Regions from separate parts of the Rhodococcus sp. MTM3W5.2 genome, predicted to be linked through region 2. Evidence: riboswitches for the same ligand, from Rfam matches in the RefSeq annotation. Region 2 holds a riboswitch; each other region holds the start of a gene.
The links. A riboswitch is a leader RNA that binds a small molecule or an ion and turns the genes downstream of it on or off. The one in region 2 is predicted to bind magnesium.
Positions count from the first base shown of each region.

Region 1 (4,884 bases), 1.7 Mb from region 2:
GCATCAGCGGCTGGGCCTGTGCGGCCGCGGTCGGCGCGGTGATCGCAGGCGAGAAGGCCAGCGCGAGTGCCGCAAGGATGGCCGTAGCGGAATCTCTGAGTGTGACTCTCATCGAATCCTCCGATGAAGGGTGGGGGATACCGAACTCGCGCCCCAGGGCGCGGCCTCGTGCCGGAGTGACGCACTCCGCACCATGTGGCTCACCGCCGTTCGTCAAGTACTTCCGCACCATGACGTAGCTCACACTAGCGAAGATCGGCGCGGTCTTTCGCGGTTATCGGCGCGACACCCGGATCGAGGGCATGCTGTGACCGTGGATGCTCTGCCGATGTTCCCGCTCGGGTCCGTGCTGCTGCCCGGTGAACTGCTGCCGTTACAGGTGTTCGAGCCGCGCTACCTGGAGATGGTCGAAGACCTGACCTCGTCCCCGGACCTGCGGCGATTCGGCGTGGTCCTCATCACCCGCGGCCACGAGGTGGGTGGTGGCGACGAGCGAACCGACATCGGGACCGTGGCGCGGATCGTCGATTACGAGCGGGTGCCGGGCGGGCGACTGCTGCTCGGCTGCGTGGGCGAGGGCCGGATCCGGGTGCGGCGCTGGCTGCCGGACAACCCCTACCCGCGGGCGGACGTGGAACCGTGGCCCGACGAGGGCACGGACTACAGGTCGGACTCGATCGACGAGGTCGGCGCGCTGGTGGACGAACTCGGTGGGCTGCTGAGCCGGTCCGCCGCGGTCCGCGGCATCCCCGTGCCGGGGTTTCCCAGGTTGGACGAGTTGCCGGGTGAGATGGGCGACCGCGTCTACGCCCTCGCGGCAACCCTCCCGCTCGTCGCGGTGGATCGGCTGAGGTTGCTGTCGGCGCCCGGGCCGCGCGAACGTCTGACGGTCCTGGCCGAGGCCCTCGGCGACGTGATCGCCGCGGTGCGGTTCAGGCTGTCGGAGTAGGTGATCGACATGCGCGGGGAGGGATCGCTACTCGCGGTGGTCGCGCTCGGCGGCGGGATCGGTGCGCTGGCGAGATATGGCATCGCGCACGCGATGCCGACCAGGGAGATCCCGTGGGCGACGCTGATCACCAACGTGATCGGTTGCCTGCTGATCGGCATCCTCATGGTGCTCATCACCGAGGTCTGGACGGCGCACCGGTTGCTCCGGCCGTTCCTCGGGGTCGGGGTGCTCGGCGGCTTCACCACGTTCTCGACCTATGCGGTCGAGGTCCGGGGGCTGCTCGCGTCCGGCAACTATCCGATCGCGTTCGGCTATCTCTTCGGGACGGTGATCGCGGCGCTCGCCGCCGTTCTTGTGGGGTGTGGGGCGCACGGCTCGTCACCGGTGCCGTCGCCGGGAAAGGAATCTGACATGTCTTACTCACGCACGGAGATGCGGCTGTCGATCATCCTCGGGCAGGACGACCTCTGGCATCACAAGCCGAAGTACCAGGAGATCGTCAAGCGCGCCCGTGCCGCCGGGCTGAGTGGGGCCAGTGTGTGGCGGGGTGTCGAGGGGTATGGCGCGTCCGCGCACATCCACACCACCCGGCTCCTCGACCTGGCCGACGGGTTGCCGCTGCTGGTGGTCGCGGTGGACACCGAGGAGCGGATCCGCGGGTTCCTGGACGGCATCGGTGAACTGCTCACCGAGGCCACCGTGACCCTGGAGGGCGTCGAGCGGGTGCACTTCACCGAGGACCGGCCGTGACGGTGGTGCTGGTCGTCCTCGGCGGAATGGTCGGCGCGCCAACGCGATTCCTGCTCGACCGCGCCGTCGGCTCCCGCACGGACAGCGAGTTCCCGTGGGGGACCCTCACCGTGAACGTGATCGGATCGCTGATCCTCGGTGCGCTTGTCGGCGCCGCGACAGGTTCGGGCAGTCACGTGATGGCCCTGGTTGGCACCGGATTCTGTGGTGCGCTGACCACGTACAGCACCTTCGGCTACGAGACGGTCCGGCTCGTCGAGGACGGGGTGCGTTTGTACGCGCTGGCCAACGTCGTGATCAGCGTCGCGGCCGGGATCGCCGCCGCTGCCCTGGGGTTCGCCGTCGCCCACGCCTTGTTCGTGTGATCGAAACCGCGCGGAATGCATTGTGGCGTAGACGTATTCATGGCTCCATGGAGGGGGAGGTTTGCGTCGCCGGCGAATGTCTGTTTAGCTGTTCGCCGCATGCACCTCGCTAGGTGAGGCGTCTGCACGGACACAGGCCACTGACCCCAAACGTCGAGAGACGCCCCGGGTCAGGACAGCTCCTCCCGGACGAAGGGTTGAGCCCAAGTGGCTCCCGCATCGCGGGTTACGCCGTGCAGTGCCAAAGCTCTGTCGAGAAGGGGTGCTGAGCCGCGACCTCTGTCGTCCGGCCCTTCTCCCGCGCTTGCATCGTTCGGCGCCCGCGTGCGCCTCGACCGCCGGGAGGTGATGGCATGAGTCCGAGTCCGAGTAGTTCCGGGGCTTGCGATCACCCTCCGTCGTCTACTCCCACGCCGTCTCAGCGGCGCTGAGTTCACGGCCGCCCATGCTGGGCGGCTGACGCGGGTTCCCGTTCTTTCGCCCCGACGCTGTCCGTGCGTCGGCGGTCACCCTCTGTGTGCCGATCGGCGGTCCTTTTGGGCTTCCGTCTGCCGAAACCCGGTTGCGGCATGCGGTTTTCGCGGCTGTTGAGACCCAGCAGCCGATTCGAGTGAGGTCATCATGAACCGTGAAGAAATCATCGTGTCCGTCCGGATGCTGCTACAGAATCCGGACCCGGACGCCTTCCGTCGGTTGGTCCGGGAGTATCCACCGGCCGACATCGCGGAAGTCCTGCGTCATGCCGCTCCCCAGCAGGTGTCGGCACTTCTGCTCACACTGCCGTCCCGGGAGCAGGCGCGCCTGTTCGTCGAGCTACTCGATGCCGAGCAGGATGCCGTTCTGGCCGCCACGCCGTCGGGACCTGCTGCGACGTTGATCGGGGACCTACCCCCGGATGAGCGCGCCGACCTGTACAACCGGCTGAGTTCGGATGGCCGTGAGCGACTGATACCACTGCTGGCCCAGGCCGAGCGGGAGGACGTGCTGAGGCTGGCGGCCTACCCCGAGGGCACGGCGGGATCGGTGACCACCTCGGCCTATGCGACGGTGAGCGCGGGAATGACCGTCGGCGACTCGCTGCAGGAGTTGCGAACGAGCGCGCCGGACAAGGAAACGATCAATGTCGTGTACGTGATCGACGGCGACGGTCGCCTCCGTGGCACGATCCCGCTGCGCGAGCTGGTGCTCAACCGCGCGGACACCAAGGTCGAGGAGCTGATGCAGACCGACCCCGTTCTCGTGCGTAGCGATGATCCGGATGACAAAGCCACCGAATACATCCGGCGTTACAACATGCTCGCTGTACCGGTTGTCGATGGCGAAGAACGCATGATCGGCATCGTGACCGTCGATGATGCGATGGACATCGATCGCGAACAGGATGCGACCCAGCTGGCCCGCTACGGCGGAACGTCCGCGATCGGAGGTCCGGATCTCGATCTGAAGGACTCCTCGTTCTTCCGCATCTACGGAACGCGGGTCTTCTGGCTCGGGCTGTTGACCGTGTTCGGTCTGATCACCAGCAATTTCGTTGCGGCGCAAGAAGACATTCTCGCGGAGGTCATCATCCTGGCCGCCTTCCTCGCTCCGATCATCGATATGGGCGGCAATACCGGCAGTCAGTCGGCGACCCTTGTCCTTCGGTCGATGGCGTTGGGGCAGATGCAGTTGCGGTGGCGCGATATCGGATTCGTCATCCGTCGCGAGCTAGGCGTAGCGCTCGCGCTCGGCGCCTCCATCGCCGTCCTCGAGGTCGTTCTCACCTACTTCACCAAGGGTGACATCGGTGGTGAGGTCCTGGCCATCGTCGGCCTGAGCATGCTCACCTGCACCGTGGTCGGCGGTGTGCTCGGCTCGCTGCTGCCCTTCCTCGCCCGCAAGATCGGCACCGATCCCGCGACACTGAGCGCACCGCTCATCACCTCGATCATGGACCTCGTCGGCGTGTTCATCTACTTCGGTTTCGCCTACTGGTTCCTCGCCGATCTGATCGCCTGACGCACGACACGGGGATGGAACCGCCCTCACTGCGGTTCCATCCCCCGTCGCATACAACGTGCTCGCGTGATCGAATGGTGCTGACCGACAATCACCGACCGAGGAGGCGCGTCGTGGCGCACGATCGAGCAGGAACGCTCGCCCAGCCGCAGGATCTCGAGGACCTCGCGCAGTTGGTGACGGCCTATTACAGCCGCATCCCGGACCAGGAGAACCCGGACGAACGGGTCGCGTTCGGCACGTCAGGGCACCGCGGATCCAGCCTGGACGGCGCCTTCAACGAGGCGCACATCCTCGCCACCACGCAGGCCATCGCCGAGTATCGGGCACGTCGGTCGATCACAGGTCCGCTGTTCCTCGGCCGCGACACCCATGCGCTCTCCGAGCCCGCCTGGACCAGCGCGCTCGAAGTCCTCGCGGCCAATGACGTTGTGGTGATGATCGATTCCGGGGGCCGCTACACCCCGACCCCGGCGGTCAGTCATGCGATTCTGCGGCACAACGCCTCTGGCACGGCCGCACCGGCAGACGGCATCGTGGTGACGCCCTCACACAACCCGCCACGCGACGGCGGATTCAAGTACAACCCGCCACACGGTGGCCCCGCCGACAGCACCGCTACCGCAGCCATCGAGGCCCGCGCGAACGAGCTGATCGCGGCCGGACTGGTCGGGGTCAAGCGGGTCCCGCTCGCCGCGGCACTGGCGAGCGCGGCCCGTCCCTACGACTTCCTCGCCACGTACCTCGACGACCTGCCGAACGTGGTCGACCTCGACGCGGTCCGCGATGCCGGCATCCGGATCGGCGCCGACCCGCTCG
Region 1 covers NZ_CP019572.1:1,918,102-1,922,985, forward strand. The annotation lists partial or broken gene BTZ20_RS08800 (lipase family protein) at 1-112, opposite strand, end outside; gene BTZ20_RS08805 (LON peptidase substrate-binding domain-containing protein) at 314-949, shown strand; gene crcB (fluoride efflux transporter CrcB) at 959-1,702, shown strand; gene crcB (fluoride efflux transporter CrcB) at 1,699-2,067, shown strand; M-box (ykoK) riboswitch at 2,166-2,336, shown strand; gene mgtE (magnesium transporter) at 2,689-4,065, shown strand; gene pgm (phosphoglucomutase (alpha-D-glucose-1,6-bisphosphate-dependent)) at 4,179-4,884, shown strand, end outside.
Region 1: linked by a shared signal. The riboswitch ahead of mgtE (magnesium transporter) and the one ahead of BTZ20_RS26460 (hypothetical protein) in region 2 are both predicted to bind magnesium.

Region 2 (4,884 bases):
GAACACCGAGTTCATCGTGGCCAGACGCAGCGTGTCGGTACTGAGCCTGCCGGCCGTGTCCAGGTGCTCCTCCAGCACGATTCGGTCCTCGGTGAGTGTTCCCGTCTTGTCCGTGCACAGCACGTCCATCGCACCGAAGTTCTGAATAGCATTGAGCTGCTTGATGATCACCTTGTGCCGGGACATGTACAGCGCGCCCTTGGCAAGATTGGCGGTGACGATCAGCGGAAGCATCTCCGGCGTCAGCCCGACCGCGGTCGCGACGCCGAACAGCAGCGCCTGGCTCCAGTCCTTGGTGAGTCCGTTGATGATGAACACCGCAGGCACCATGATGACCATGAAGCGGATCAACAAGAAGCTGACCTTCTTCACCCCGATGTCGAAGCTGGTCTCGGGACGAGACGTACCCAACCCTCGGTCATCGCACCGAAGTAGGTGTCGTCCCCGGTGTGGATCACGACGGCGGTCCCCGATCCGGACACCACCGAGGTGCCCATGAACGCGAGGTTCCCGGCCTCGAGGATCCGATCGGGTTCGAGGCCGGCGACCGGATCGCCCGTCTTCTCCGCTGACATCGACTCGCCGGTGAGCATCGCCTGGTTGACCTGCAGGTCCTTGGCGCGCACGACCCGCATGTCCGCGGGGATCATGTCGCCGGCAGCGAGCTGGACGACGTCTCCGGGCACCAACTGCTCGATGGGGAGCTCGGCGGTCACCACAGTGTCGCCCATCTGGCGAGTGGTCGAGACCGTGGTGCTCACCATCGCCTTGAGCGCCTCCGAGGCCCGTCCCGACCGGTACTCCTGCCAGAACCGCAACGAGACGCTGATCAGGATCATCACGCCGACCGTGCTGATCCCCATGTAGTCGGGACCCTCTTCTGGGTCGGCCAGATAGACCTCGGTGATGTACATGATCACGCCGATGAACAGCAGGATCAAGATGAACGGATTCTTGAAGGTGGCGAGGAACTGCACAATTGCGGGTGCCGGTCGGTCATGGCGGACCTCGTTGCTGCCGTGCCTGCGGCGCAGCGGGTCGATCTGGTCTGATCTCAATCCCTTTGGAGTGGTGTGCAGTTCGGCGTAGACGCCCGGGTGACGCAGCCGGGTGAATCCGGCGAGCTCCGCCATCTGACGGTCTGGGAGAACAGACTGACTATTTCGTTTGGCGGCCTTGCCCGGACGCCCCGGGGGTGCCGCGACACTTGTTTTCGACATGACAGATCTCTCGGTCGCACACGAACTCGCTAATGTCCGGGCACGACGAAATAAGCTCTGCGACTGTGACTGTCGCGAGAATGATCGCGGCGAGTTGCCGCGCGCGAAGGGTCCGACGGTGTCCGCGACTAGCGGGCGCGATGGACACCGGCGGTGAGGAATCCAGGCGAGGCCGGATATCGACTCGGCGGTTCGTCCACGGTGGTCACCTCCCGGGTTCGAATGCGGGCACGTCCAGGGGGACGAAGCTCCGCGACGGTGTGTCCACAGCACAGAAGGGCAGGATCGAGGCCGCGACGCGACCGCGTGTGAATACCGACACGAACGAGTCGCCCTGCCGAATTCGACACCCCCACGTACGAGTTTTGGCACTGCACGACGTGTCCCACACCACTGTGGGAAGCCACTTTGGGTCACCCCTTAAGCCGGGGAGACCTGTCCTGACCTTGGGCGTCTCTCGACGTCGTGAGATCAGTGGCCTGTGTTCGTGCAGACGCCTCACCTAACGAGGTGCTGCGCCGACAGGCAACCATTGCGGTCGGCCGGATGTCAACCTGCATCCACTGATCACCGACCTCCGCGATGCACCGGCGTCACGGTGTCAAGCCGAGCAAGTGATCTAAACTGGTTGTGTAACTGCACAATCAGGCATCTTGTCAGCGAAAAACATTTCGCAGCAACCTTTTCTGTCGTTGGAATGATCTTGATGCGCCACCGCGCTTGCGGTTTGACATATATCGCGGGTGTCGGCACCATGGTCGGCGTAAGCACCTCGCTAGGCGAGGCTCCTGCATGAACACAGGCCACTGATCTGACGACGTCGACAGACGCCCAAGGTTAGGACAGGTATTCCCGGATTAAGGGTCTATCCAAAGTGGCTTCTCGATCCCCTCGAGACACGTCGTGCAGTGCCGAAGCTCTGACGAGAGGGGTGCCCGACCAGGACATTTGCCGTCCTGGCGCCCTCCCCGTGTGTGAGTCGACGCCCGCGTGCGTCTTGTCTGCGAGGAGGTGAGGAACGAGTGAGTATCAGCGATAGTCCGTATCCGTATACGACTTTCATTTCGTTCCGAACCGGCCCCGGCGCAGCATCAGCATTCTGCGACCTGACGCCTCGGTAGCCCGATCCCGGCCTCGTCGTGAGCACTCCAGTGCCTCGGCTGAGTTCCGGCGCGGCGTCAACTCGACGGATCTGCATCGTCTCTGCCATGGGACCGGCTCCTCCGACAGGAGAAGACCGTGGCTTTTGTTATCACGCAACCTATTTCGTCGGCACGCGAGTCCGTGGCGCTGCACACGATTCGACGCGCGGCGAACCGGCTGTGGGGGCACCGCAATCTGACCCCGCAGGAACGCGCCAACCTGTACGCGTCGCGAACGCCGGTCGCGGTGATCACCGCCTCGATGGGCGGGCACCCGCACCCGGGCGAGGCGCGTAGCTGGTGACACTGCCGATCGCGCCCGAAGGCTCCTCCGCCCCGATTCAGGGCGGAGCGGAGTTGGCCGCCAAGCGGGCTGACCCCGTCCGGCCGGCTCCGATCCGCGATCCAGCAGGGCTTCCCGCGTGACCCGCGCCATACTTTGCCTCCTTGCGCATACCCCCGGGGGTACTAACTTGGTCGGCGGGAACACCACACGACGAGAGGCCGAGACATGAGCACCAACACGCACGGCGACCACCAGGCTGCGCACGCCGATCACACTGCTCACCACCACCATGGGCATCCGGCGGCCCCGGCGCACGCAGGCCACGGTGTGCGCGACCACACCGCCCACGCACACCACACCCCGGCCGACCACCACGGTCACGGCGCGAGCGCGCCCGGAGGTCTCCAGATCACGCAGGACGGATACACACTCGACCTCGCCGAGACCATCGTCGGCCGGGGCGACGTCGACTTCCGGTTCCGCGTCCTCGGCCCGGACGGCCGACCGGTCACCGGCTACACCCCGATCCACGACCGTGACCTGCACCTGATCGTGGTGCAGCGCGAGCTGACCGGGTTCTGGCACGTGCACCCCGAACTCGCGGCCGACGGCACCTGGTCGGTTCGACTGAACCTGCCGGAGGCGGGGTCCTACCGCGTGTTCACCGACATCTCGCCCACGCTGCTCGGGCGGACGATCACGCTGGGCGCGGATCTCGCCGTCGCGGGCGCCTACGATCCGCGACCGACCCCGAGCGAGACTCGCACCGCGGTCGTCGACGGCTACGAGGTCATCCTCGACGGAAATCTCGCTCCCGGAGACGGCGAACTGCTGACACTCACCGTGCGCAAGGACGGCCGGCCGGTCACCGATCTGCAGCCCTACCTGGCCGCCTTTGGCCACCTGGTGGTGCTCCGGGCCGGTGACCTGGCCTACATCCACGTTCACCCGAACGGCGTACCCGGCGATGGGGTCACTGCTTCCGGCCCCGACATCACCTTCCACACCGCGGTACCCGGCCCCGGTACCTACCGACTCTTCCTCGATTTCAAGCACGGCGACACCGTCCGCACCGCGGCGTTCACCCTCGTGGCCACCGCCCACCAGCACTGAAGCACCATCCCCGGAGGAGGACCCATGTGCACCTGCAGTTGTCGACGAACCCGTGACCCACCCCGCCCATTTCAGACATTCGAAGAAAGTGTTCGCGATGCGAAAGCCGTTGATCACGTCTCTGTTCACCAACCGCGACTACCTGCGACTGTTCATCGCCCAGGTGTCGTCACTGTTCGGTACCGGTTTGACCACCGTCGCACTGGGACTGCTCTCCTATGAGCTCGCCGGTGCCGACGCGGCCGCCGTGCTGGGCACCGCGCTGACAATCAAGATGTTTGTGTACGTCACGGTCGCGCCGATAGTCGCCGCCTACGCCGACCGCTTTCCCCGCCGGCGCTTCCTGGTCGGGCTCAACCTTGTTCGCGCCGCCGTCGTGCTGGCACTGCCGTTCATCGACCAGATCTGGCAGATCTACGTGCTGATCCCGGTGCTGCAAACCGCCTCGGCCGCGTACACCCCCACCTACCAGGCGATCATCCCCGACATCCTGCCGGACGAGCGCGAGTACACCCGAGCGCTCTCGGCCGCGCAGCTCGCCGCGACGATGGAGACCCTGCTGAGCCCGATGCTGGCCGCCGCGGTCCTGACCCTCATCAGCTTCCACTGGTTGTTCGTCGGCACCGCAATCGGATTCGCGGTATCGGCCGTCCTGGTGATTGCGACCCGCATCCCGAATGCCCGTTCCGCCACGGCGGACACCTTCCGGGACCGGATCGCGGTGGGCATGCGGATCTTCGCCGCCACGCCGCGGCTACGCGGTCTACTCGGCCTGAACCTGGTGGTTGCCGCCGCGGGTTCGGTGATCATGGTCAACACCGTCAACTACGTCCGTGACACGCTCGGCGGTACCCAGTCGGGAGTGGCAATGCTCCTGTCTGCCAATGGGTTCGGCACGATGCTCGTCGCGTTGTCGCTACCGCGATTCCTCGACCGCCTCGGCGCCCGGCCGGTGATGTTGGCCGGCGGTGCCACCCTGATCGTTGGCCTCGGAGGAGCTGTCGCCCTGTCGGCCACCGATGCGGGCGACTGGCGCTGGGGCGCGGCGATCGCTGTGTGGGCCGTGGTCGGCGCGGGTACCGCGGCGGTGCTCACCCCGACCGGGCAGGTACTGCGGCGCTCG
Region 2 covers NZ_CP019572.1:174,510-179,393, reverse strand. The annotation lists gene mgtA (magnesium-translocating P-type ATPase) at 1-411, opposite strand, end outside; gene BTZ20_RS27510 (cation-transporting P-type ATPase) at 369-1,133, opposite strand; M-box (ykoK) riboswitch at 1,564-1,737, opposite strand; M-box (ykoK) riboswitch at 1,985-2,158, shown strand; gene BTZ20_RS26460 (hypothetical protein) at 2,460-2,666, shown strand; gene BTZ20_RS00805 (hypothetical protein) at 2,874-3,761, shown strand; gene BTZ20_RS00800 (MFS transporter) at 3,859-4,884, shown strand, end outside.

Region 3 (4,884 bases), 2.5 Mb from region 2:
TCGTGAAGAACACCGCCTGGCAGCACGGCAAGTCGGCCACATTCATGCCGAAGCCGCTCTTCGGCGACAACGGCTCGGGCATGCACGTGCACCAGTCGCTGTGGAAGGACGGCAAGCCGCTGTTCCACGACGAGTCCGGCTACGCGGGCCTGTCCGACATGGCGCGCCACTACATCGGCGGCATCCTGCACCACGCCCCGTCGCTGCTGGCCTTCACCAACCCCACCATCAACTCGTACCACCGTCTGGTGCCGGGCTACGAAGCCCCCATCAACCTGGTGTACAGCCAGCGCAACCGCTCCGCGGCCGTGCGTATCCCGATCACCGGCAACAACCCGAAGGCCAAGCGCCTCGAGTTCCGTGCGCCGGACTCCTCGGGTAACCCGTACCTGAACTTCGCCGCGCAGATGATGGCCGGCCTGGACGGCATCAAGAACAAGATCGAGCCGATGGCGCCGGTCGACAAGGACCTCTACGAGCTCCCGCCGGAGGAGGCCCGCAACATCCCGCAGGCCCCCACCAGCCTGGCGACGGTCATCGACCGCCTCGAGGCCGATCACGAGTACCTCACCGAGGGTGGCGTGTTCACGACCGACCTGATCGAGACCTGGATCTCGATCAAGCGCGAGCAGGAGATCGCCCCGGTCAACCTGCGGCCGCACCCGTACGAGTTCCAGCTGTACTACGACGTGTAAGTCGGCTCCGCCGACGCGACGTGTAAGTCGGCTCCGCCGACGCGACGTGTAAGTCGGCTCCGCCGACGCGACGTCTGAGTCGTTCGAACTGCTGAACAACTGAACACACAACGACGCCCCGACCAGTTCTGGTCGGGGCGTCGTTGTCCTGAGGGGTCAGTACCGCCGGGCGGCGGTGAAGGGCATCGAGTCGAGCGGTGCCCGCTTGACCGACTGGCCTGGGGTCGGCGCGTGCACGACCATGCCGCCGCCTGCGTACAGGCCGACGTGCTCGGTGCCGTAGAACAGCACGACGTCGCCCGGCTGCAGGTCACCCTTGCCGACCGGCGTTCCGCCGTTGATCTGGTCATAGGTGGTCCGCGGCACGGACACGCCCGCCTGCCGGTACGCCCACTGGACCAGACCCGAGCAGTCGAAGGTGTCGGGGCCGGTCGCGCCCCACACGTAGGGCGCGCCGATCTTGGTCTGCGCGGCGTCGAGTGCGCGCTGTCCGTGCGTGACCACGGCGTCCGGGGTGATCGCGCCCATCGGCGGCAGGCCGGGGATCTCGAAGTTTCCCACCCCCGGGATGCTCAGCGGCTGCGCCATCGCCGGGGCGACGGGGATCATCACCGCGCCCGCGGTGATCGCCCCCAGCAACAGACCACGGGCGATTCGGTTGTTCTTCTGCAGGCGGTGCTTGCTCATGCGAGAGGTCCTCCGGGTGTTCCGCTGACCGATACCTCGTGTGGCTCGATCTACTGGCGGAACCCAGAGTCCCTTCGTTATCTAATCGAGACATCGGGAGAACTACCCGCATGGGTACCCGTTTAGTGATGTTTGGGTACCTGGCGTGATGTGTCGGTTACCCGGCCGGAATCCGTACCGACTCCCCGGTCTGGTACGCGCCGAAGCGCTCGCACCGGGTCCCGGTGCGAGCGCGACACCCGCGCTAGGGGTGTTGACGTAGTCCTCGATCGCCTTCTGCGCCTTGGGGTTTCCATTGGCGATGCCGATGAGCGCGCCGGTGACGGCACCGGTCGGCAGCCCGATCATGCAGCCGGCGAGACTGCCTGGGAACATCGAGAGGCATCCAACACCGAGCCCGATGGCCGCGCCGATCGCCGTTCCGGCCGCGCCGCCATTGGCCCAGCCGAGATTGAGCTCGTTGAGCATGTTCTCCAGCGCCGCCTGTTTCTGGTTCTGGTCGACCAGGTGCACCCCCGGGACAACAGGTCGCGGCGGGCCCTCGTCAGGGGCGATCGGGCCGGCCTGCGCGGTTCCCGCTCCGGCAATCACCGCCGCGGCGAACAGGGCCGATACTGACGTTCGGGTCATCAGTTTCATGTCGATCCTCACCTTGCAGACGAAGGACGAGCCAGGACTGACTGTAACTTCCGGTCGCGGCGGGGGTGAGCGAAACGCCGCAATTCCCCGGCCCCAACAGGCGCCGATACATGGACAATCGTCCGAGTTCCAGCGGCGTTTCGCCGAGTGTGCACCTACCGTCACGTCGGCCGAGGGCGGGCGACGGCAGCTGCACACTCGGCGGCGGGCCGAGCGCAGCGAGAGTCGGTCTCCACCGACCAGCGCACGTGCGTCACCAGCGGCTCCATGCTGAGCCGGCTGACCGCGCTCTCGAGCAACCGGTCGTCCCGTTCGTCGGCCGTCAGCTCCGCCATCACCGTCACCTCGCCGGTCTCGGGCAGATCGAACGAGCGCACGGATCGCAGCCGGAACTCCGGGCGCGAGACCGCCTGCACGGCGAGCCCGCGCACGTGGGCCTCGGCGTCGTCGCGGCACGTGACCTCGAAGACGTATTCCGCCGCAGGCAACTCACGCCCCTTGGTGGCCGGTTGGTGATCCATCAACCGCCCGAGCGGGCGCAACAGCGTGTTCGCCGTCATGATCGCCACGGTGCCGATCACCGCGGCCCAGTACATCCCGCCGCCCGCCAGCGCACCGATCGCAGCCGTCGCCCACAGCGTTGCCGCCGTGTTAAGCCCGGTGATCGAGGCGCCCTGCTTCATGATCACCCCCGCCCCGAGGAAGCCGATGCCCGAAACGATCTGTGCGGCAACGCGGGTCGGGTCCGCCCCCGGACCGTCGAAGCTGTAGGCCCCCAGGATCACGAAGAGTGTCGCCCCCAGACTGACCAATGCGTTGGTCCGGAGCCCGGCCAGCCTGGACCGCCACTGTCGCTCGATCCCGACCGCAGCGCCCAGCGTGAGGCCGAGCACGACGCGCAGGATGATCACCGTCGTATCCATCACAAACTCCTAGTTCCACGTGCCGAATCGGCGGCCGACCGCAGGTGGCGCGCAGCACGGGTTTGCTCCGCGACATCGCATGCCGCGGGCTCAAACGCGACGCCGAGGTCGCGAGGGGAATGACCGAAGTGGGCGGGGCTAGTCGCCCGAGCGACCACCGTCGGCCGAATCATGTTGCGTCAGAACTCCACTGGGCGGGTCGTCCACGGTGGTCACCTCCTCGTGCGTCTAGCTGATGCGAACGGTTGGACACCGTCGCGGGTGGAACCTGCGAGCACACGAGGCCGAATCCACCTCCAGCGATATGGATTCCGTCGACATGACACCTCCACGTAAGGGCTTTGACACTGCACGACGTATCCCGGATCACTCCGAGAAGCCACTTCGGATCACCCCTTAATCCGGGGAGATCTGTCCTAACCTTGGGCGTCTCTCGACGTCGTCAGATCAGTGGCCTGTGTTCGTGCAGGAGCCTCGCCTAACGAGGTGCTGCGTTTTCCACCGTAGGCGCGATGCATGGGCGGGGCAACCCGCCCGCAACGCCGCGCGCCGACGACGCCGACCGCCGATCCGGTCACCGCGGCCACTCCCCCGACCGAATATCAGGGCACAGATCAGGGGCAACCCCGATGACACCGATCGGCCCCGTCCGTACGGTCATCGACATGCGACACCAGAAGCCGGTGCTGACAACCGCCATCGCCGCGATCGCCCTACTGCTCAGCGGCTGTGTGGATTTCGAGCGCACCCGCACCCTGCAGAACGACCTCGACGGCTTGACGAGCGCGGGGGTCGTCGGCGCCGTGACGACCGTGAGCGCCAACCGCACCACCACGGTCCTGACGAGCGGTCTCGGCGACCGCGCGACCGGCGCCGAGATCGCCGACAACAGTCGAGTCCGAGTGGGCAGCATCACCAAGACCTTCACGTCCGCGATCATCATGCAACTCGTCGCAGAGGGAAAGATCGATCTGGACCGTGCCATCGAGGGCTACCTGCCCGGCGTGATCGCAGGCCCGGGCGGGGACGGCACGGCGATCACGGTCCGGCAGCTCATGCAGCATCGCAGCGGGCTGCCCGAGTTCGCGGGCGAGCCGGGGGCGGACGAACTGGTCGCCGCGAACGAGAACCGCACGATCACCCCGGCCCAGGCGGTGGCGATCGCGATGGCCAAACCGGCACAGTTCCCGCCGGGATCCCGATTCCTCTACACCAACACCAACTACATCGTTCTGGGCATGCTGATCGAGGCGGTGACCCGGCACAGTTACACCGACGAGCTCACCACCCGCATCCTCGGCCCGCAGGGCCTCGAGGACACCTACCTACCCGGCCCCGGCGAGCGCGCGATCCGGGGCCCGCACCCCTCCGGATACCAGGACGTCGACGGCGTCGTCACCGACGTCTCGATGATCGAACCCTCGGTCCCGTGGTCGGCGGGTGCCCTGGTCTCCACCGGCCGCGACCTCAACAAGTTCTGGCTCGCCCTGCTCGACGGGAAGGTTGTTCCCCGTGCGCAACTGGACGAGATGACGAAGGCGCTGCCTGCCGCTTCCGAGGCCGAGGGCATGGGTTACGGCCTGGGCGTCGGATCCACCGACCTGCCGTGCGGGGTCAGGTACGTCGGCCACACCGGCGGGATCCCCGGCTACTACACCCTGTCCGGCGCGAGCACCGAGGGCAGGGCGGTGACCATCACCCTCACCCAGATCCCGACCCAGCAGACCGACAGCGAGGCGCTGCTCTCGCACGCGCTCTGCCCGTGAGTCCCGGTCAGGCGCCGAAGGTGTGCTCCACCACGGCCTTCGCCCGGCGCGTGACGCGCAGGTAGTTGTCCAGGAACTCCCCTGCGTCGCCGGAATTCCAGCCTGCGACCTGCGCGACCGCGGACAGCACCCGGCCCGGCCCCGGCAGCTGGTCGGTTGGCTTGCCGCGCACCA
Region 3 covers NZ_CP019572.1:3,381,329-3,386,212, forward strand. The annotation lists gene glnA (type I glutamate--ammonia ligase) at 1-695, shown strand, start outside; gene BTZ20_RS15405 (C40 family peptidase) at 852-1,382, opposite strand; gene BTZ20_RS15410 (hypothetical protein) at 1,485-2,012, opposite strand; gene BTZ20_RS15415 (MgtC/SapB family protein) at 2,183-2,944, opposite strand; M-box (ykoK) riboswitch at 3,264-3,437, opposite strand; gene BTZ20_RS15420 (serine hydrolase domain-containing protein) at 3,610-4,710, shown strand; partial or broken gene BTZ20_RS15425 (bifunctional [glutamine synthetase] adenylyltransferase/[glutamine synthetase]-adenylyl-L-tyrosine phosphorylase) at 4,718-4,884, opposite strand, start outside.
Region 3: linked by a shared signal. The riboswitch ahead of BTZ20_RS15415 (MgtC/SapB family protein) and the one ahead of BTZ20_RS26460 (hypothetical protein) in region 2 are both predicted to bind magnesium.